One region of the Flexivirga sp. genome, then DNA from elsewhere that is predicted to be linked to it. Evidence: riboswitches for the same ligand, from Rfam matches in the RefSeq annotation. Region 1 holds a riboswitch; each other region holds the start of a gene.
The links. A riboswitch is a leader RNA that binds a small molecule or an ion and turns the genes downstream of it on or off. The one in region 1 is predicted to bind S-adenosylmethionine.

Region 1 (6,841 bases):
ACCGACCGTGCGCCCGGGATGTGGCCGCCGCGCAGTGAACCCTCCTGCGGGTAATCGGGCATGTGCAGCAGCTCGCCGCTGAATTCGCCGGGGGAGCGCACGTCGACCATCGCCGTGCCCCGCTCCAGCTCGGCCAGCACGTCCTCCTTGAAGGCGCGCACCGGCGCATCCGCGCGTTCCACGACCGGGTAGTCGGCGGTTCGGGCCGTCGGCACCTCGCGGGTCATCTCCCGGTCCTCGGCCAGCCACGCCGACCGGCCGCCGTCGAGCAGCCGGACATCCTGGTGACCGAAGAGCGTCATCACCCACAGGGCGTATGCCGCCCACCAGTTCGACTTGTCGCCGTAGATGACCACGGTCGTGTCGCGGCCGATGCCGCGCTCCGACATCACCTTGGCGAAGCCGGCTCCGTCGACGAAGTCACGGGTCACGGGGTCGTTGAGATCGGTGTGCCAGTCCAGTTTGAAACTGCCCGGGATGTGGCCGGTGTCGTAGAGCAGCACATCCTCGTCGGACTCCAGGACGACCAGGTCGGGGTGGTCGCCGGCAAGCTGCTCGGCCAGCCAGCCGGTGGTGACCAGGCGCTCCGGGTGGGCGTATTCGGCGAGCTCGGGACTCGAGTCTGTGGGGTAAGGCATAACGCCACGTTACGCGCTCCGGTATGGCGTCCCGACACGGCTGGCAGGATGGGCGCATGTTCGGCAGCAGCAAGAAGAAGAGCAAGCAGCCCGTCCCGCTCGACAACGGTCCGTTGGGCAGCACGGCGCTGAGCCTGTCGCAGAAGCTGATCACGGTCGGTATCGACGGGAAGGCCGGCTTCGACAGCGCGCACGAGGTCGCCGAGGCCGCCCGGCGCGACTACCCGGCCGACGTGGACCGAGCCATCGACCACGTCGTGTCCCAGCACCGCAAGCTCGCGGCCAGTGCCGGATTCGTCACCAGCCTCGGCGGATTCGTCACAATGGCCGTCGCCCTACCGGTGAACCTGGTCGGCTTCTACCTGATCAACACCCGCATGGTGGCAGCCATCGCCGACCTGCGCGGGTACGACCTGCACGACCAGGGCACCCGCACCGCCATACTCCTGACCCTGGTGGGCGGCGACGCCGACGACCTGCTCAAGAAGGCCGGTGTCGTGAGCACCGGCCGGCTGGCGAACCTGGCGGCCAACCAGCTGCCACCGCCCGCGGTGATGGTCGTCAACAAGGCGGTCGGTTTCCGGCTGGTCGGCCAACTCGGTGACAAGCTGCTGACCAAGCTGGGCAAGGGCATCCCGGTGGCCGGTGGTGTGATCGGCGCCGGCCTGGACGTGTTCCTCTTGCACCGCATCGCCAAGGTCGCCAGGCGGGAGTTCCCGCCCACCGGCCGCGCCCTGCCGGCCGGGCGGAGCTGAGCGTGCCGCGGCTGCCCAAGGTGTCCGGCCTGGCCGGCGTCCGCTGGTCGGCGATGCGCCGGATCTCCGACGCACTGCAGGAGGTCACCGAGCCGGGCGGTCCCTCCATCTCGGTGCGAGTCGCGTCCTTGCCGCGGATGACGAAGGCCGTCGCACGCGGCGAGTACACGGGCGTGAGTGCCGGTCATCTCGGCCTGCTGGCGGCGGCCGCCGCGTACGTCGTCTCGCCGATCGATCTGCTGCCCGAAGCGCTCGTCGGTGTCGTGGGACTCGCCGATGACGCCGTCGTGCTGGCCTGGCTGGCCAAGGCCCTGGTGGAGGACACCGACCGGTTCCTGGCGTGGGAACGCCGGCGCGGCGACACGATCCCGGGTGAGCGCCTGTCCTGACCGGGCGGTCCACATCCCCCTCCGGCCCGGTCACGCATCCACACCCGCGGTGATCGACCGTCCGCGACCCTGGTGCGCGGCCACAGGCTCGCCGTATGACATCCAGCCTGCACGGCATCGGCGAGCTCATCGCCTACCTGCCCTACCAACTCGGATTCCTGCCCCGGGACTGCCTCGTCGTGATCGGCCTGCGCGACCGGCGCACGGTCCTCACGGCGCGGTTCGACCGACCGGACAGCTGCGACGCCGTGGCGTTCGCGAAGCACATCGCCACCACGTTCGGCAGGCACGATCCGGACGAGCTGGTCGTGCTCTGTTACGACGCGTCCGGGGCCGCCGACCAGCTGTTCCTGCAGGAGTTGGGCGACCTGCTGCGCGCAGCCGGCGCAGAGCTGTCGCACGTCGCACATGTGCGGGGCGAGGCTGCGACCTGGCGCGCCGAGCGATGCTCGTGTCACCGCTGCCCGTGCACATGGTCGCCGGTCCCGCCGGCCACCCGCGTCGCACCGGTGGCCGAGCAGGTGCAGCGCGGCGTGACCCCGGCCGCCGACCGTGCCGACCTCGCGCACCGCTTCGACGTGCGCCATCCATTGGTGGCCGCAGCGGTCGGGCATCGGCTCGGCGAGCCGGCCGAGGTGCACAGCGCCGAGGTGCTGCCGCGTGTGCTGCTCGAGCAACAGACGCCCGTGCATCAGCTCCCGGTCGACGTGCTGGCCGACGCCACCACGGCCGTGGCCGCGATCGTGGTCCGCGACCAGGTGCTGTCCTGGCTGATGCCGCAGTTCCTGCCGGCGGAGCTGGTCGAGGCCGAAGCGCCGGTCGATCCGCACCACCTCGGCCTGCCGCCGCTCTGGTTGCGTGAGCTCGATCCGTTCGACGATCCGGTGGACCGCGTCGCCGAGCGACTGGAGGAGTGGGTCGGGTGCATCCCGCAGTCGTGGAGTGTCCCGGTGCTGCTGCTCGCCGCCGCCATCCGATGGGTCACCGGCAACGGGGTGCTCGCGTCCTTCGCTGTCGACCGCGCGCTGCAGGTCGAGCCCGACTGCCGGCTGGCCCAGTTGTTCGACGCGGCGCTGCAGGCCGGGCTGCGCCCGACACCAGCTCAGCAACGGCCTGCCTAAGATCACCCCCACGAAATTCCTCCCCCGCTCCGGCACCCCACGACGTTTCTTCCCCGCCAGCTCCTCCGAATACTGCGCGGGAGCCCGATTCTCTCGGGTCGCTATGTCGCGGGTCCTGGGTGGAACGCCCGACCCGTGAGATGCGCGGGCGACGGCTTCGTCCCGCCCAGACGGTTTTGCTACCGTTGTATCCGTCATGAGTCCCAGCGTTCGCTGACCTTCGCGGCCACGAACACAGCCCCGGCTGGCTGGGCGGCAACCCTCCACCGCGGTGGGGTGCCCCGGGTGAAGACAGGGTCGACCGTGCACGGCGGTCGGCAAGCGCGGGGCCGGCGAGCCCCAAGGGGCACGCAAGGAGTGGGCCGGATGAGCGCCATACGGACGGCGACGACGCAGACCTCACGCACGCCATTACGCACCGGGTCACCGGTGCAGTGGTGCGCACCGCCGCCGGATGCCAACCCCGACGCCCGCGCGATCCGCCTCACCGACGTGCCGTTGGAGAGCGGTGCCGTGCTGCCCGAGGTGGTCGTCACCTTCCAGACCTGGGGGCGACTGTCCTCCCGTGCCGACAACGCCGTGCTGGTCGAACACGCATTGACCGGTGACTCGCACGTCGTGGGGGAGCCCGGCCCCGGGCAGCCGACGGCGGGCTGGTGGCCCGGCCTGATCGGCTCCGGACGGCCGTTGGACACCGACGAGCTGTATGTCGTCGCCGTCAACGTGCTCGGCGGGTGCCGCGGCACCACCGGGCCGGGTTCGCCCGCCCCGGACGGCAGGGCGTGGGGATCGCGCTTCCCGCGCACCACCGTGCGCGACCAGGTGATGATCGAGGCGGCGGTCGCCGACGCGCTCGGCATCGCCGACTGGTTCCTGGTGCTCGGCGGGTCGATGGGCGGCATGCGCACCATCGAGTGGGCCGCCGGTCATCCGCAGCGCACCCGTGCTGCGCTGGTCATCGCCAGCGCTGCACAGGCCACCGGGGACCAGATCGCGTGGGGTCAGGCACAGACGTTGGCCATCACCTCCGACCCCGGGTACGCCGGTGGCGACTACTACGGCACGGGCGTCATACCGAGTGACGGGCTGGGTATCGCTCGCCGGATCGCCCACGCGACCTACCGCAGCGCCGACGAGTTCAACACCCGGTTCGGCACGCGGCCACAGGATCAGGAGGACCCGCTGGACGGCGGCCGGTTCGCAGTGGAGAGCTACCTGGACCACCAGGCCGGCAAACTCGTCGCCCGCTTCGACGCCGGCGCCTACGTGCAGCTCACCGCGGCGATGGCGACCCATGACGTCACCCGCGGGCGCGGCAGCCTGGCGGAGGTGCTCGGCGGCTACCCGGGACTGTTGCGTGTCGCCGCCGTCGACTCCGACCGGCTCTTCCCGGTGGAGTTGTCCGAGCAGATCGTGGCCGCACACGGCCGCGGACGGGTCCGGCTGATGCGTTCACGGCACGGGCACGACGGGTTCCTCATCGAGACCGATCAGATCGCGGCGATCGTCTCCGAGGCCGTGGCCGATGCACGGCGCGAGCAGGTCCGCGTGCCCGTCGCCGGTTGAGCGCCGGCCGGATGTGAGCTTGGCCACCAGGCTGCTCGCCCCGCCGGCGGATCGGTCCGGTAGCGTCGTCGGTACGTCCGAGACGTGAGCGACCCGATGGGAAGAGGTGATCGCGCAGTGGCTGTCGTGGTGGGGTACGTACCGACCAGGGAAGGCGCCGCGGCGCTGCGCCGAGCAGCCGCGGAAGCGGCCGTGCGCCATACCCCCTTGGTGGTGCTGGACTCGGCGCACAGCGAGGGGCAGGACCAGACCCCGGACGCTCGCGCGCAGCTGGCCGAGTTGGCCGACCAGGACGTCAGTTACGAGGTGCGCACCGTCGGTCCCGGCGAGGATGCCACGGAGGAACTCCTGCGCATCGCGGAGGAGGAGTCCGCCGATCTGTTGGTGATCGGGCTCCGGCGCCGGTCGCCGGTCGGCAAGCTGATCCTGGGCGCGAACGCCCAGCGCATCCTGCTGGATGCTGCCTGCCCGGTGCTGGCGGTCAAGCCCGCCGAGTGAGCGGACCGAGCCCCGGAAAGGGGCCGATGGAATGTTCCACGCCCCGAATCGTTTTATAATGGTGTGGAAGCGCTCGTGACCGAGCCGGACCAGCCGGTGTGACGGTCGCTTCGAAACCCCAACCTCGGTCAGCCGTCAACCCCGGACGGCAACGTAGTGGTGTCCGTGCACCTGCGTCCGTGCATCCAGTGCCCGTGCACGGCTGACCGACAGTTTCGGAAGGTAGTTGGTGGACCCAGTGGCGAAGACCCCCGGAGCGCCGGCATTGCCGGCGGAGTTCGCGCACCCGGCGCTGCAGCAGCTGATGGCAGTCGGACAGGCGAACGGCTCGATCGACAGCTCGCAGCTGAAGGATGCCCTGGAGGCCAGTGAGATCGCGCCGCAGCGGATGAAGACCGTGCTGCGTGCGCTGGATGAGCACGGCATCGCCGTCACGCTCGACTCCGAGACCGCCGCTCGTGCCGTGGCGACCACCACCACCCGTCGCAGCACCAGCCAGAAGGCCGCCAAGAGCGCTGCCAAGAAGACCACGGCCGCCAAGGGCGACGACCCGAAGCCGGCGAAGAAGGCCGCCGCCAAGAAGACGGCCGCCAAGAAGAGCGCCGACGACGTCGACACCGACGCGCTCGAGAGCGATGCACCGGACGACGCGATGGATGACGCGAAGCCGGCCAAGAAGGCCGCCGCGAAGAAGACCACCGCCAAGCGGTCCGCGGCGCGCAAGAAGACCGACGACCTCGACGTCGCCGAGGACGAGGCGCCGGACGCCAAGGACCTCAAGGACGACGAGGCGGAGGAGTCCGACGCGTTCGTCATCCGCCAGGACGACGAGGACGACGCACCGGCCCAGCAAGTCGTCACCGCCGGTGCAACGGCCGACCCGGTTAAGGACTACCTGAAGCAGATCGGCAAGGTCGCTCTGCTCAACGCGGAGCAAGAGGTCGAGCTCGCCAAGCGCATCGAGGCCGGCCTGTTCGCCGAGGAGAAGCTCAACGCCGGCGAGAAGATCGAGATGAAGCTCAAGCGCGAGCTGTGGTGGATCGCGCAGGACGGCAAGAAGGCCAAGAATCACCTGCTCGAGGCCAACCTGCGCCTCGTGGTCTCGCTCGCCAAGCGCTACACCGGTCGCGGCATGCTCTTCCTCGACCTCATCCAGGAAGGCAACCTCGGCCTGATCCGTGCGGTCGAGAAGTTCGACTACACCAAGGGCTACAAGTTCTCGACGTACGCGACCTGGTGGATCCGACAGGCCATCACCCGCGCGATGGCCGACCAGGCGCGCACCATCCGCATCCCGGTGCACATGGTCGAGGTCATCAACAAGCTGGCCCGGGTGCAGCGGCAGATGCTGCAGGACCTCGGGCGCGAACCCACTCCGGAGGAGCTCGCCAAGGAGCTCGACATGACCCCGGAGAAGGTCGTCGAGGTGCAGAAGTACGGCCGCGAGCCCATCTCGCTGCACACCCCGCTCGGCGAGGACGGCGACAGTGAGTTCGGCGACCTGATCGAGGACTCCGAGGCCGTGGTGCCCGCCGACGCAGTCAGTTTCACCCTGCTGCAGGAGCAGTTGCACTCCGTCCTGGACACCCTCTCCGAGCGTGAGGCCGGCGTCGTGTCGATGCGTTTCGGCCTGACCGACGGCCAGCCCAAGACGCTCGACGAGATCGGCAAGGTCTACGGCGTCACCCGGGAACGGATCCGGCAGATCGAGTCCAAGACGATGAGCAAGCTGCGGCACCCGTCGCGCTCCCAGGTGCTGCGCGACTACCTGGACTGAATCTTCTGCTGCGACTCCTCGCAGCACGCAGAACGGCCCCGGCGAACAAGTTCGTCCGGGGCCGTTCTGCGTGCTGGTCGTCGTCTCCGCAGCTGCC
Region 2 (6,841 bases), on a different contig from region 1:
GCCGCCGATGAGGATCGTCACGACCGCCATCAGCAGGGTCTGCCAGATCGCGGTCTGGAACGTCGGCCAGAGCGTCGACCAGTCCGTCGTCACCGTGCGCCCCCGTCCACCGGGCCCGCAGCACTCAACGCCTCGACCGTCGCCCGTACGCCCTCATCCGGGCCGCGCAGCGCAAGCGTGAACGAGCCGAGCGACTCGTGCTTGAGGTCGGTGATCCCGCCGTACACGATCTCGAAGTCGACACCGTGCTCGCGCGCAGCGGTGCTGAGCACGGCACCCAACGCGCGCTCGTCGGTGACCGCGACGGTCACCAAGGTGTCGTCATACGTGTCCCGAAGCTGTTGCAGCCGTGCAGCATCCGGCCGGTTCCCGACCGTCGCCGACACGAACCGCTGCGTCGTCTGCGCCTGCGGTGAGCCCAGTACGTCGCGCACGGTGCCGGTCTCCACGACCCGGCCGGAGTCGAGCACGGCGACGCGATCGGCGATCGCGCGGACCACGTCCATCTCGTGGGTGATCACCACGATGGTGATTCCGAGCTCCTCGTTGACCCGCCGGAGCAGGGCCAACACGTCACGGGTGGTCTCCGGGTCCAGCGCCGAGGTGGATTCATCGGCGAGCAGCAGGTCGGGGTCCGAGGCCAACGCCCGGGCGATACCGACGCGCTGTTTCTGACCACCGGACAGTTCTTCCGGGTAGCTCCAGGCCTTGTCCAGCAGCCCCACGAAGGAGAGCAGTTCGGCAACCCGCTGTTCCTGCTCGGCACGCCCCAGCCCGGCCAGTTGCAACGGGTACGCCACATTGCCGAAGACGGTCCGCGATCGCATCAGGTGGAACTGCTGGAAGACCATCCCGATGCGACGACGTATGGCGCGCAACGGTTTTCCGTGCAGCCGGGTGATGTCGACCCCGTCCACGGTCACGGTGCCCGACGTCGCCTTCTCCAGGCCGTTGATCAGTCGGACCAGTGTGCTCTTGCCGGCGCCGGAGTAGCCGATCACGGCGAAGATCTCACCGCGGCGGATGTCCAGGCTGACGTCGTCGAGAGCATGGTGAGCCTCGGCGCCGGTGCCGAAGATCTTGGACACGGCGGTGAGTCGGACGACCGGATCCGCCGAATCCACCTCGGACGCAGTCGCTTCGATGACGGCGTCGGTCATTGCGCGCTCACGACCTTCTCGTAGCCGGCCAGCAGCTTGCGCAGGTCGGCGGCCGGCTTCTGCACCGGCACACTCGTGTTCTTCGACTCCGCCACGACGAGCTTCTCCACACGCGGGTCGTGATACAGCTTCACGATCTCGGCATACGTCGGGTTGTCCTTGTCGGCGGCCCGCGACACGATCACGTTGATGTAGGGCTCCGACGTGCTCGACCTCGGGTCGTCGGAGAAGAGCGCCTTCTTCGGGTCCAGGTGGCCGTCCAACGCGAAGTCGTTGTTGACGACCGCGCCGTCCACCGAGGACAACGACGTCACGGTCTGTGAGGCGTCGACCGGGGTGACCTTCACCTTCGATGCGGACGTGTCGATGTCCGCGGGTGTCGACACGATGGTGCCGCCGCCCTTGAGCTGGACCAACCCGGCCTTCTGCAGCACCAGCAGTGCGCGGGCCTGGTTCGTGGGGTCGTTCGGTATGGCGATGTCGGCGCCTCGGGGGATCTGGCTGAGCCGGGTGTGCTTCCTGGAATAGAGACCGAGCGGCACGACATACGTGGACCCGACGGGCGTCAGGTCCTGGTGCGCTTGCTTGTTGTAGCTGGCGAGAAAGACCAGGTGCTGGAAGAGGTTCAAGTCCAGTTGGCCTTGCGCGACAGCGGGATTCGCCTGCGTGTAGTCGGAGAAGTTGACCGTTTGCAGGTCGATGCCGTGCTCGCGCGCAAGCTTCTTCAGCACCGGCCAGTAGTCCTGGTCGGCGTCCGTGACGCCGATCTTCACCGTGGTGAGCTTGCCGCCGGAGGCCGAGTCGCCGGCGGTCGCGCGGCCGGCAGCGAACCCGCCGCCGGCGCCGACCACCAGGGCGATGACGGCAGCAGTGAGCCACGTACGCCGCGACCGGCCCGGTCGGGGTGGCAGGGAGGGGCGGTCCGGCAGGGAAGGGACGCCAGACGGGTCGGACGGGGTGTTGGTGGACATGGTGACCTCAGGCTTCGGCTGTCGTTCGTATGACGAAAGGGCGCCCGGCCGTGCTCGAACCCGCGCGCACGCGATCAGCGGGCGCTCGGGCAACGGGGTACTGCCGTGCTTGCCGCACTGCGGATCGGTGGATCACACACTGCGGCCCAGTCATTCACCTGGGGCACCCCGCCACGTGCGTGAGGGTTGCCGCCCAGCAAGCCAGGGCTTGTCGCTGGGACTCGTGACTGTCTTAAACATAAGGAACAGTTACCGAATAAGTCAAAACGTGTAGCGGTGCTACTGGTTTGTGAACTGCGTCACCTCCATCGCCCCACCACGGTGGTGACCGCCTGAGTCGAGCGCAACGGCTAACTCACGTCACGGCGGATCGTCGTGCGCACCGCGATGGCGGTGATGGCGACCGCATAACCGACGATCAGGACCGCGGCGAGCCACGGATTGAGCAGTTCGGCGCCGGTCGCGGAGCCGAAGGCGCGGTGCCCGGAGAACGCCAGTGCCTGCACCGCGCCGCCGGGGAGGAAGGGGTATGCCGGCCGGGTCAGCGCGATGCTGTTGATCGTCTGTTCGATTGCGAAGAGATAGATCAGCAGTGCGGCGACCGCGGCGATCTGGTTGCGCAGCAGTGCGCCGACGGCGACGCCGACCGCGGTCATCACGGCGATGGAGAGGGTGCCGCCGACGACCGCTCGCGTCACGCCGCCCGCGGTGAGCGAGCCCCCGAGCAGTCCGCGGGCGGACAGCCACGGAGCCGCGATGGCCGAGCAGACGCCGACCACCACGACGCCGACGAGCAGTCCGTAGCCGGTCAGCACGATCAGCTTGGCGCTGATCAGCCGGCCGCGATGCGGTATGGCGAGGTAGCTCGCGGTCGCGGTGTGGTGGCGGTACTCGCCGGTGACCGCGGTGATGCCGACGATCGCGGTGATCATGTAGGCGGTCTGCACCCCGCCGATGAGTGCTCCGGTGAAGATGTCCAGCGGTGGGTGTTCGCTGGCCTCCGATCCGGCGACGGTCAGCACCGTGACGAGGACCGCGACGGCCACCGCGACGATCCCGAGGATCCACCACAGGCGGGTCGTGGCGAGCTTGCGCAGCTCGGTGCGCAGCGCTGTCGCCATACCCGATCCGGTCTCCGCAGGTGCATCGGTCCGTTCGGCGACGGCACTCATCGCGTTGCTCCCTCGTGTGCGGGGTCTTCGACGGCGCCGCTGCCGTCCGATTCGGTGAGACTGAAGAAGAGTCGTTCCAGCGTGTTGGCCTCGGTGACCAACTGCCGCAGCGGTATGCCGGTGTCGTGCGCGATCAGCCCGATGCGGGTGGCGTCGACACCGCGCACGATCAACGTCTCCTCGCCGGCCCGCTCGACCCGGACGTCGTCACCGACCGCCCGGTGCACAGCGGCCTGCAGTCCGGCCGGGTCCGCGCTGCAGACCCGGACCTCGTCGCTGCCGACCTGCCGGATGTCGCCCTCGTGCACCAGCCGGCCGCGATGGATGATGACGACCGAGTCGACCAGTTGCTGCATCTCGGCCAGCAGGTGGCTGGACACCAGCACCGTGTGCCCGGCCGCCGCGAGGTCCTGCAGCAGTCCTCGCAACCAGCGGATGCCTTCCGGGTCCAGCCCGTTGGTCGGTTCGTCGCAGATCAGGACCGGCGGGTCGGCGAGGATCGCCGAGGCGACGCCGAGGCGTTGGCGCATGCCCAGGGAGTAGTCGCGCACCCGCCGTCCGCCGGCCGTCGCCAGGCCGACCTGGTCCAGCGCCTCGTCGACGCGGCGGTCGTTCACCCCCGCCGCGATCGCGCAGATGCGCAGGTGATCTCGCCCGGTGCGTGCCGGATGGAAGCCGTCGGCCTCCAGCAGCGCTCCGACGGTGCGCGCCGGAGCGTCCAGGTCCTGATAGCGGCGGCCGCCGATCATCGCGGTTCCCTCGCTAGGGGTGATCAGGCCCAGCAGCATGCGCAAGGTCGTCGTCTTGCCGGCGCCGTTGGCTCCGAGGAACCCGGTGACCTGGCCCGGGCGGACGGTGAAGCTCAGCCCGTCCACCGCCGCCAGCTGTCCGAACCGTTTGGTCAGCCGGTGTACGTCGATCGCGCACGGCCGTTGCTGGGAACGCATCCCGACTCCTCGTGTGCTCGGTCGGGCGGGACGCCCGACTACGCTTCAGTCGTCACCCCAGCCGTGGTGTCGACATGGTGACGGTGTGTAAGCAAGACCATACACAGTGTCAAAATTCGAAAAGGAGGCCGTAGGTGGTGCGGGACGCCGGCGCGGATGATGCGGCACGGCCCTCGGTCGACGCCGACTGGTCGGCGACCGTCGCCGGCCACAAACAACGGCAACTGCTGAGGATCGGCGCGATAGCGGCCGAGCTGGTCAGCAGCGACGGCCTCGGTGCGGTGTCGATGAGCCGGCTCGCGCGGGCGAGCGGCATCTCGCGCGCGACCCTGTACAACTACGTTCCGGATGTCGTCACCGCCGTCCGCCACCACCTCACCGCCCAGTCCGAGGCATTCCAGGCCGCGGTGGCGGCCGCCGTGGCCGAGGAGGAAGACCCGGAGGCGCAGCTGCGGCGCTACATCCAGGAGCAGGTGGCGTATGCCGCGGGCGCGGATCATCGCGCGGCGGCCGCGCTGCTCGAGTCCGGTGCCGCACTCGGCGGCTCCGATCCGGCCGCCCATCAACGCCGTGACTCCTCGGTGTTGGAGGGCATCCTCGACCGGGGCGACCGGGCCGGGACCTTCCGGTCCGGGCACCGGGCGGCCCGCCTGACGCTGATCAGCCGGCTGCTCTACAGCTCGCACGAACTCATGCACCAACAGCACGTCAGCCGCGATGACACCGTCGCCCTGATCACCGAGCTCATCCTCGACGGCATCCGCCGATAGGCTCCTGCCGTGCCAGCCGCGGAGATCGTCGTCAGCGCCGTCGTGTTCCGTGACCCGCAGGGGCGGGTGCTGACGGTCCGGAAGTCCGGGACGGACAAGTTCATGTTCCCCGGCGGCAAGCTGGAACCCCGCGAGCGCCCCATCGATGCGGCCGTGCGGGAAGTCGCCGAAGAGCTCGACATACAGGTGCGAGCCGCCGACCTGCGTCTGCTGGGCACCTTCACTGCGGACGCCGCCAACGAGCCGGGGCACACCGTCACCGCGACGGTGTATGAGCACGACTTCGTTCCGGTGAGCGCCCCGGCGGCCGAGATCGCCGAGCTGCGCTGGGCGGACGTGTCCGCGGACGCCACGCAGGATCTCGCGCCGCTGTTGGCGCACCGGGTCTTCCCGGCGCTGCGGGGCGGACATCTGCGTCCGTCAGTAGACCGTCCACTCCGGGAGCGCCTCACGCACGAGACGCCACGCCCTGGTTAGGCTCTGCGGGTGTCCACGGGAGTGACCGGTTACTTGGTGCTGCTCGGCGTCGGTGTCGCCGGAGCAGTGCTCTTCGCTGCTGCGATGGTCTCCCGGCGCCTCCTCGCGCCCCGCGCGCCCGGCCTGGCGAAGCTGACGACCTACGAGTCCGGCGTCGACCCGGTGACCGGCGGCTGGGCGCAGACACACTTCCGCTACATCACCTATGCGTTCCTGTATGTCGTCTTCGCCGTCGACGCCGTCTACCTCTTCCCGTGGGCACTGGTGCTGCGTGATCACGACCTCGGCATCGCCAGCCTGATCGAGATGGCCATCTTCATCGCGGTGGTGCTGGTCGGCCTGCTGCACGCCGCCCGCCGGGGTCTGCTCACCTGGAGTGACCGATGACCACCGACCTGCCGATGCCCCGTGTCGGCGCCGGCCAGGCCGTCGCGCCTCGACCGATGCGACTGGTCCTCAACTGGGGCCGGCGTTACTCGCTGTGGGTCTTCAACTTCGGATTGGCCTGCTGCGCCATCGAATTCATCGCTGCGTCGATGGCCCGCCACGACTTCATCCGGCTGGGTGTCATCCCGTTCGCCCCCGGTCCGCGCCAGGCCGACCTGATGGTCGTCTCCGGGACCGTGACCGACAAGATGGCGCCCGCCGTCCGCCGGCTCTACGACCAGATGCCCGAACCCAAATACGTCATCAGCTTCGGTGCCTGCAGCAACTCCGGCGGTCCCTACTGGGACTCCTACAGCGTCACCAAGGGCGTCGACCAGCTGATCCCCGTCGACGTTTACGTCCCCGGCTGCCCGCCGCGACCCGAAGCGCTGCTGCACGGCATACAGGTGCTGCAGCAACAGATCGCCGACGAGCGGTTGCACACCAAGGGCCTGCGCGCCAAGCTCGGCTCGTATGCCGGCCGCAAGGCGTCCGCGGCCGAAGTGAGCCGTCCGCTCGTCGCTCCTCCCTCGCAGGAGAAGGACGCGTGACCGACCAGACCCACGAGATCCCCACGGTTTGCTGCGAGCCGGGGGAGTGGCGACAGACCCTCGAGCGCGTGCGCGGCGAGGGCTTCGACTTCTTCGACTTCCTCACCGCCGTCGACCAGACCGACGCCGACGAGCGGCCCGGCTTCGACGTCGTGGTGCATCTCTACGACATGACTCCCGGTGCCTTGTGCGAGACCTTCGTGCAGACCCGGGTCGCCGACGGCGCAACGCTCGCCAGTTGCACCCCGCTGTGGAGCGGTGCCGCCTGGCACGAGCGCGAGACCTACGAGATGTTCGGCATCGGCTTCGACGGATACAGCGAGGCCGGCTCCGGCAAACTCCGAAAACTGTTGCTGCCGGACGGTTT
Region 3 (6,841 bases), on a different contig from region 1:
GAGGCGATTTCCAAGTCGAACCGTGACCATTTCGTGACTTTTTTGAGAAGTGTCGCCGGAGTCACACGCATCGTGTTGCTTGCATCACTCCAGTCCCAGTGGTAACAGCACCCGGGTGTGCCGCGGGTGGGTGACAATGCCGGGGTGTCACATTCGGGCCCTGCCGCCGCTGCGCCGACCCGCCGGACCTGGCGTTCGGGCCGGCGTGGGCGCCGGCATCCGGACCGGCATCGCACCCGGCGACGGGAGGCACACACGGTCGGGTGGTGGTCGCTCGCCGCGGTCCAGGTGCTCGTCGCGGCGGGCGTGTTCGTTCGCTGGCTGGACGTCACCTGGCTGGTGCCGCTGGTCCAGGCGCTGTTCCCGCTCTTCGGCATGGCCGCGGTCGTCCTGTTCGTCCTGACGGCGGCCCTGGGGCACCGCTGGCTGGCGCTCGTGGCGCTGCTGGTCGCCGTGACTCCTGCCGGCCTGGGGTTGCTCTCATTGCGCAGTGACACGGTGGCGGCGAGCGCACACGACGAGGTCGTCATGACCATCAACCTCGAATTCGGTCACGGTGATCCGGCACAGGTCGTGGCAGCGGCACGCAACCAGCACGTCGACACGCTGGTGCTGGAGGAGTGCACGGCACCGGAACTCGCGGCGCTGCGGCGCCACGGGCTCGACGATGTCTTGCCGCACCAGGCGGGTCGGGCCGCGCCGGGCATCCGGGGGACCGTGGTGCGCAGCGTCCACCGGCTCGCGCCCGTCGCCGAACATCCGGGCGGCCGGTTCCCCAGCAGCCCCGACGTGCGGGTGACGACGGCGGCCGGCGACTTCCGACTCCGGGCGGTGCACACGCCGGCCCCGCTGCCGGACATCGTCGACGACTGGCACGCGGCGCTGCGCGCCCTGTCCGTATGGCGCCACGCGCTGCCCGCCGGTCAGCCGCTCGTGCTGGCCGGGGACTTCAACGCGTCGTCCGCGATGCCGGCCTTCCGCCAGCTGACCGACGGCCTCACCGACACCAGCCGGGCCACCGGGTCCGGGTGGCGGCGGACCTGGCCGCACGGCAAACGGGTGCCACCGTTCATCCAGCTGGACCATGTGCTCACGCGTGGTTTCGGCGTCGTCTCCGACGGCACGGTGGCCATCGCCGGCACCGACCACCTGGGCTACTGGGCGCGGCTGCGGGTGGATCGACCCCGCGGCACGCCGGCTACCAGGGGAGTGGCTCGCTGACGTCCCGCGGGTCGGCAGGAGCCGACCAGCCCTCGTCGGTGTGGACGTAGGACAGCGACGGCCCGTGCTCGACCAGCTGACGCACGGCAGCGACGAGCCGGTCGACGTGTTCGCCGGTCGTGGCCAGCCCGAGGCTGGCGCGCACCGCGGTCGCGTCCGCGCCGACCACGGCGTCGCATAGCAGGTGGGCGCAGAACCGGCCGTCGCGCACGGCGATGGCGTGCTCGTCGGCCAGCACCTGCGAGACCAGCGACGGGTCGTAGCCGTCGATCGTGAAGGTGACCACGCCCACATTGGGCCGGTCGCCGAGCACCTGCACGATGCGGACGCCGTCGGTCGCGGCCAGCCCGCCGTGCAGTCGCGCGTAGAGGTGGGCCTCGTGCGCCTCGACCGTGGCCCGGTGACTGCGCAGCGTGGCGCAGGACGCTGCGATCGCGATGGCGCCCACGGCGTTGGGCGTGCCGCCCTCGTGGCGCGCCGGGCCGGTCTGCCAGCGGGTGTGGTCGTGCGCCACCCGCGCCGTCGCTCCGCCGGCGGGCAGGTAGGGCTCGGCGGCGTCCAGCCAGTCGCTGCGGCCCGCGAGCACACCGGCGCCGTACGGGGCGTAGAGCTTGTGGCCGGAGAAGGCGACCCAGTCGATGTCGAGGGCAGCGAGGTCGATGCTCACGTGCGGTGCGTACTGTGCGGCGTCCAGCACCGTACGCGCCCCGAACCGACGTGCTACGGCTGCGAGTTCGGTCACCGGCCAGATCTCCCCGGTGACGTTGCAGGCGCCGGTGACGACGACGAGGGCGTGCTGGGCGCCGGATCGCCGCAGGGCCGCCTCCAGCAACTGCACCGCGTGTGCGGCGCTGGCCGGGACCGGCAGGCGGGTGGTGCGGTCGGCCGGCCAGGGCAGCAGGGCGGCGTGGTGGGCCGACTCCCACGCGAACACCTGGGTGTCCGCCGGCAGGCAGTGCGCGAGCAGCCGCAGCGCATCGGTGGTGTTGCGGGTGAAGACGACCTCGTCGCCGGGTCGCGCCGCCACGAACTCGCCGACCTCGGCGCGGGCGGCCTCGAACCAGCCGGTGGTGACCCGGCTGGCGTACCCGGCGCCCCGGTGCACCGAGCCGTAACGACGCTGCACCTGCTGGGCGGCATCGGCCACGGCGACCAGGGCCGGCGTCGTGGCGCCATGGTCGAAGTTGGCGTAGTCGGTGACGGTCCGGTGGATCGTGGGCACGCCCAGGTCGGCCGACACCGTCTTCGGCAGACCGTCCGCGACGCGTCGCGGCTCCGGTGAGGAAACACGCGGTATGCCGAGCCGGCGCGGTGTGGTGTCCTGCTGGGGGTCGATGGTGATGCTCAACGGCTTGCTCCTCGCCGATCAGGGATCGACGGGGAATGCAGAGCCGATCCGCGCTTGCCGACGCGTTGTCGCGTCGGCCCGGTCGTCACCCGGAGCACCCCACCGCGGTGGAGGGTTGCCGCTCAGCAAGCCGGGGCTTGACGCTGAGACTCATGACCTGCGGGCCAATCTAGCCGGACGGCCGACGAACGCGCCAACGCCGTCCGAGGAGTGGGAAGGCCGCTGCCTCGTGCGCGGCGTGTTTCGCATGGGGCTCATGGGGCTGTCGCGTACGGTGTTTTCGTGGCTACCCGTCCGTCCTCGTCGACCACGACCGCGCGCGCGACCCGGAGCAAATCCGGGTCCGGCGCCCGGTCGCGCCCCGCGTCGGGCCGCACTTCGACGCGCCCGCCGGCCAAGAAGGCCACCGGTGCGAAGGCGCGGGCCGGGGGGAAGCCGTCCGGCGGCGGGCTGCCGCTGCCGTTGCGCGCCGCCCGCGGGACCTGGATGGGCGTCGCCCACGTCGCCGGTGGCGCGGCGCGCCGGGTCGGTCATTCCGCCCGTGACCTCGAGCCGGAACTGCGGCGCGACGGTCTCGGCTTCGCCCTGCTGGCCGCGGCCGTCGTCATCGCCGCCCGCGAGTGGTGGGGGCTGACCGGTGCGGCCGGTGACGTCATACACGCGATCGTCGCCGGGACGTTCGGACTCGGCGCGCTGGTGATGCCGCTCGTGCTCGTGCTCATCGGCGTGCACCTGATGCGCTCACCGCGCGGCGACCAGGCCACCAACCGCGTGATGGTCGGTCTCGCGCTCTTCGCCATCGCCGTCTGTGGCGGCACCAGCATCGCCAAGGGCATTCCCCAACCGAGCGAAACCGACGCCCTGCGCGGGGCGGGCGGCATCATCGGCTTCCTCGCGAGCAGTCCGCTGGTGGCCGCCGTGCACACGGCCGGCGCGATGGCGCTGCTGCTGATCCTCGGGCTGTTCAGCGTGCTGGTGATGACCGCGACTCCGGTGACGATGATCCCCGAGCGTCTGGCGACGCTGCGCGCCCGGCTCTTCGAGCACGGCGGGTCGTATGACGACGACCAGCCGGTCGACGCGGTCGCCCAGGACCTGCACGGTGACAAGATCGACGGTGGCAAACGCAAGCGCCGCCGCAAGGTGGCGGCGGACGGCGAGCACGACCCGAGCCTGGACGGCGACGAGGCCTTCGAGCAGGCCGCCACGGTCGCGCCGCGGCGGACCAAGAGCGGCCGCGTCCTGCGCCCCGGTGAGAAGGACCCGGGCAGCGACGAGGTCTACGACGTCGACGAGAAGCAGCCGGCCAAGGGCGCCGGCAAGCCGGCCGGCACCGACCGGGCGATGCCGTTGCCCGGCACCACCGGCACGCCGCCGGAGTCGATCGCGATGAGCCCGCCGCTGCAGGCGCCGCCCACCACGCCGCTGCCCCAGCGGGTCGAGCAGCTCCAGCTGGCCGGGGACGTCACCTACACGCTGCCCGCGAACGACCTGCTCAAGCCCGGCACCCCACCCAAGGCGCGGTCGGCCGCCAACGACCGAGTGGTCGAAGCGCTGACCGACACGATGAACTCCTTCGACGTCGACGCCCAGGTCACCGGCTTCAGCCGAGGGCCGACGGTCACGCGCTACGAGGTGGAGCTCGGCCAGGGCACCAAGGTGGAGCGGGTCACCGCACTGTCCAAGAACATCGCGTATGCCGTGGCCTCCGCGGACGTGCGGATCCTCTCGCCGATCCCCGGCAAGTCCGCGATCGGCATCGAGATCCCCAACACCGACCGCGAGAAGGTCAGCCTCGGTGACGTGCTGCGGAGCGGTGCGGCCCGCGGCAACGACCACCCGATGGTGATGGGCGTCGGCAAGGACGTCGAGGGCGGCTACGTCATCGCCAACCTGGCGAAGATGCCGCACCTGCTCGTCGCGGGTGCGACCGGCGCCGGCAAGTCCTCGTTCGTCAACTCGATGATCACCTCGATCATGATGCGGTCCACCCCGGACGAGGTCCGCATGGTGCTGGTCGACCCCAAGCGGGTCGAACTCACGGCATACGAAGGCATCCCGCACCTGATCACCCCGATCATCACCAACCCGAAGAAGGCCGCCGAGGCACTGCAGTGGGTCGTCCGCGAGATGGACACCCGGTATGACGACCTGGCCGCCTTCGGCTTCAAGCACATCGACGACTTCAACAAGGCCGTCCGGGCCGGGAAGGTGTCGCCGCCGCCAGGTTCGGAACGCGTCATGCAGACCTACCCCTACCTGCTGGTGATCGTCGACGAGCTCGCCGACCTGATGATGGTGGCGCCGCGCGACGTCGAGGAGTCGATCGTGCGCATCACCCAGCTCGCACGTGCCGCCGGCATCCACCTGGTGCTGGCCACGCAGCGCCCCTCGGTCGACGTCGTCACTGGTCTGATCAAGGCCAACGTGCCGTCGCGTATGGCGTTCGCGACCTCCTCGCTGGCCGACTCCCGCGTCGTGCTGGACCAGCCCGGCGCCGAGAAGCTCATCGGCCAGGGCGACGCGCTCTTCCTGCCCATGGGTGCCTCCAAGCCGATGCGCGTGCAGGGTGCCTGGGTCACCGAAACCGAAGTGCAGGAAGTGGTTTCGCACGTCAAGCAGCAGCTGAAGCCGGTTTACCGCGACGACGTGCAGGTGACGGCACCGAAGAAGGAGATCGACGAGGACATCGGCGACGACCTCGACCTGCTGCTGCAGGCGGCCGAGCTGGTGGTCAACAGCCAGTTCGGTTCGACCTCGATGCTGCAGCGCAAGCTGCGCGTCGGCTTCGCCAAGGCGGGCCGGTTGATGGACCTGATGGAGAGCCGCGGCATCGTGGGTCCCTCGGAGGGTTCCAAGGCCCGTGACGTGCTGGTCAAGCCGGACGACCTGCCGACGACGCTGGCGCTGTTGCGCGGTGAGGACCCGCCCGTGGCCGAGCAGCCGTACGACGCGGCGGCCGACGGCGTCTCCGGGGACTCCGGGGAGAGCGAGGACGCGTGGCAGTTGACGGATCGGCGCGACTGATCACGGGCGCGGTTCCCACGGCAGCCGGATGACCCCGAACCCGCGGAGGGCGAAGTGAGCGACCACTCGAGCGACCACGACGACACCAGAGACAGCAACCGTCGTCCCCATGACGTGGACGACCGCACCCAGGAGATCCGCCGCGAGGACCCCTACCGTCCACCGGCGGCCGGATCGATCGGGCCGGCCCGGGACGCGGGCCGTAGCGACGACACGGCGGTCTTCGACGCCCCACCGGCGGCACGTGACGCGCGTGCCTCCGGGAGTTATCCGCCCGCGGGCGGTGGTTACGCCCCGCCGTCCGGCGGCTATCGGCCGGCGCCGGCGCAGCAACGACCGCCGGCATACGGCGCACCGATGCTGCCGGCGGACCGTGGATCCGGCGGTTTCCCGGCCGCCATCGTCGGCGCGGTGGTGGCGACGCTCATCGCGGTGGCGACGTCGTTCGGCGCCTACCAGATCCTGCGAAACCACTCCAGCATCGACAGTCGCAAGCTGCCGGGGTTCGTGACCTACCGGATGGATCTGCTGCCGTGGCCGTCCGGCGGCGGCAGCGATCTGTCCACCGCGTTCGTCGTCGGGGTGCTGATCGTGTTGGTCATCACCGTGCTGCTGATGATGGCGGCGGCGATGTCGACGCGGGCCGGCAACGGGGGATTCGCGCTGTTCCTCGCGGCCTGGATGACGACGGTGATCGCCGGCGGCGTGGCCCGTCCGGTGGCCGGCGCGATCGCCCGGCAGGGTTCCTCACCCGAGGCCGTGTGGCAGACCGATCTCAACGTCGGCGTCCTGTGGGGCGTGTTGTTCGGCTGGATCGCCGCACTGGTGCTGCTCATCGTGCACGCGATGCGGCGCAAGCCGGTCAGCCGGTGAAGCGGTAACCCTGGCCGGGATCGGTCAGCAGGTAACGCGGCCGGGTCGGGTCCGGCTGCCGACGCGTAGGCGTAGAGCAGCTCGGTGAGGCCGTGCGGTCCGGTCGCCAGGACCGCGTGCTGTGCCCTCGGCACCAGCAGGGCCGCTCCGGTGCCCAGCAGGACGAGCGCGGGAGTGGTGACGGAGTAGAGGGCGGCGTAGGTGATCTCCCTGCGGCCCACCGCCTTTCCGAGGATCTCGGGTGTGCGTCCGACCATCAGGCCGGCGATGAAGACCGCGAGGATCGCGACGACCAATGCGCCATACAGTCCGGAGCCGACGCCTCCGGGGCCGATCTCGCCGAGCAGCATGTTGGTGAGCGCACCACCGCCG

Region 2: another riboswitch for S-adenosylmethionine. It lies ahead of ACTHL4_RS12760 (MetQ/NlpA family ABC transporter substrate-binding protein); the one in region 1 lies ahead of metX (homoserine O-acetyltransferase MetX).
Region 3: another riboswitch for S-adenosylmethionine. It lies ahead of ACTHL4_RS03190 (aminotransferase class V-fold PLP-dependent enzyme); the one in region 1 lies ahead of metX (homoserine O-acetyltransferase MetX).

The regions. Positions count from the first base shown of each region.
Region 1 covers NZ_JBQCGS010000051.1:17,525-24,365, reverse strand. The annotation lists gene ACTHL4_RS08770 (sulfurtransferase) at 1-638, opposite strand, end outside; gene ACTHL4_RS08765 (EcsC family protein) at 695-1,393, shown strand; gene ACTHL4_RS08760 (YkvA family protein) at 1,396-1,782, shown strand; gene ACTHL4_RS08755 (DUF4192 domain-containing protein) at 1,878-2,903, shown strand; SAM riboswitch class IV at 3,096-3,233, shown strand; gene metX (homoserine O-acetyltransferase MetX) at 3,270-4,469, shown strand; gene ACTHL4_RS08745 (universal stress protein) at 4,587-4,967, shown strand; gene ACTHL4_RS08740 (RNA polymerase sigma factor) at 5,206-6,744, shown strand.
Region 2 covers NZ_JBQCGS010000076.1:14,756-21,596, reverse strand. The annotation lists gene ACTHL4_RS12770 (methionine ABC transporter permease) at 1-30, opposite strand, end outside; gene ACTHL4_RS12765 (methionine ABC transporter ATP-binding protein) at 90-1,160, opposite strand; gene ACTHL4_RS12760 (MetQ/NlpA family ABC transporter substrate-binding protein) at 1,157-2,131, opposite strand; SAM riboswitch class IV at 2,232-2,360, opposite strand; gene ACTHL4_RS12755 (ABC transporter permease) at 2,482-3,303, opposite strand; gene ACTHL4_RS12750 (ABC transporter ATP-binding protein) at 3,300-4,250, opposite strand; gene ACTHL4_RS12745 (TetR family transcriptional regulator) at 4,385-5,020, shown strand; gene ACTHL4_RS12740 (NUDIX hydrolase) at 5,030-5,497, shown strand; gene ACTHL4_RS12735 (NADH-quinone oxidoreductase subunit A) at 5,519-5,884, shown strand; gene ACTHL4_RS12730 (NADH-quinone oxidoreductase subunit B) at 5,881-6,474, shown strand; gene ACTHL4_RS12725 (NADH-quinone oxidoreductase subunit C) at 6,471-6,841, shown strand, end outside.
Region 3 covers NZ_JBQCGS010000018.1:60,235-67,075, forward strand. The annotation lists gene ACTHL4_RS03185 (endonuclease/exonuclease/phosphatase family protein) at 145-1,221, shown strand; gene ACTHL4_RS03190 (aminotransferase class V-fold PLP-dependent enzyme) at 1,199-2,569, opposite strand; SAM riboswitch class IV at 2,615-2,727, opposite strand; gene ACTHL4_RS03195 (DNA translocase FtsK 4TM domain-containing protein) at 3,056-5,596, shown strand; gene kdpA (potassium-transporting ATPase subunit KdpA) at 6,109-6,841, opposite strand, start outside.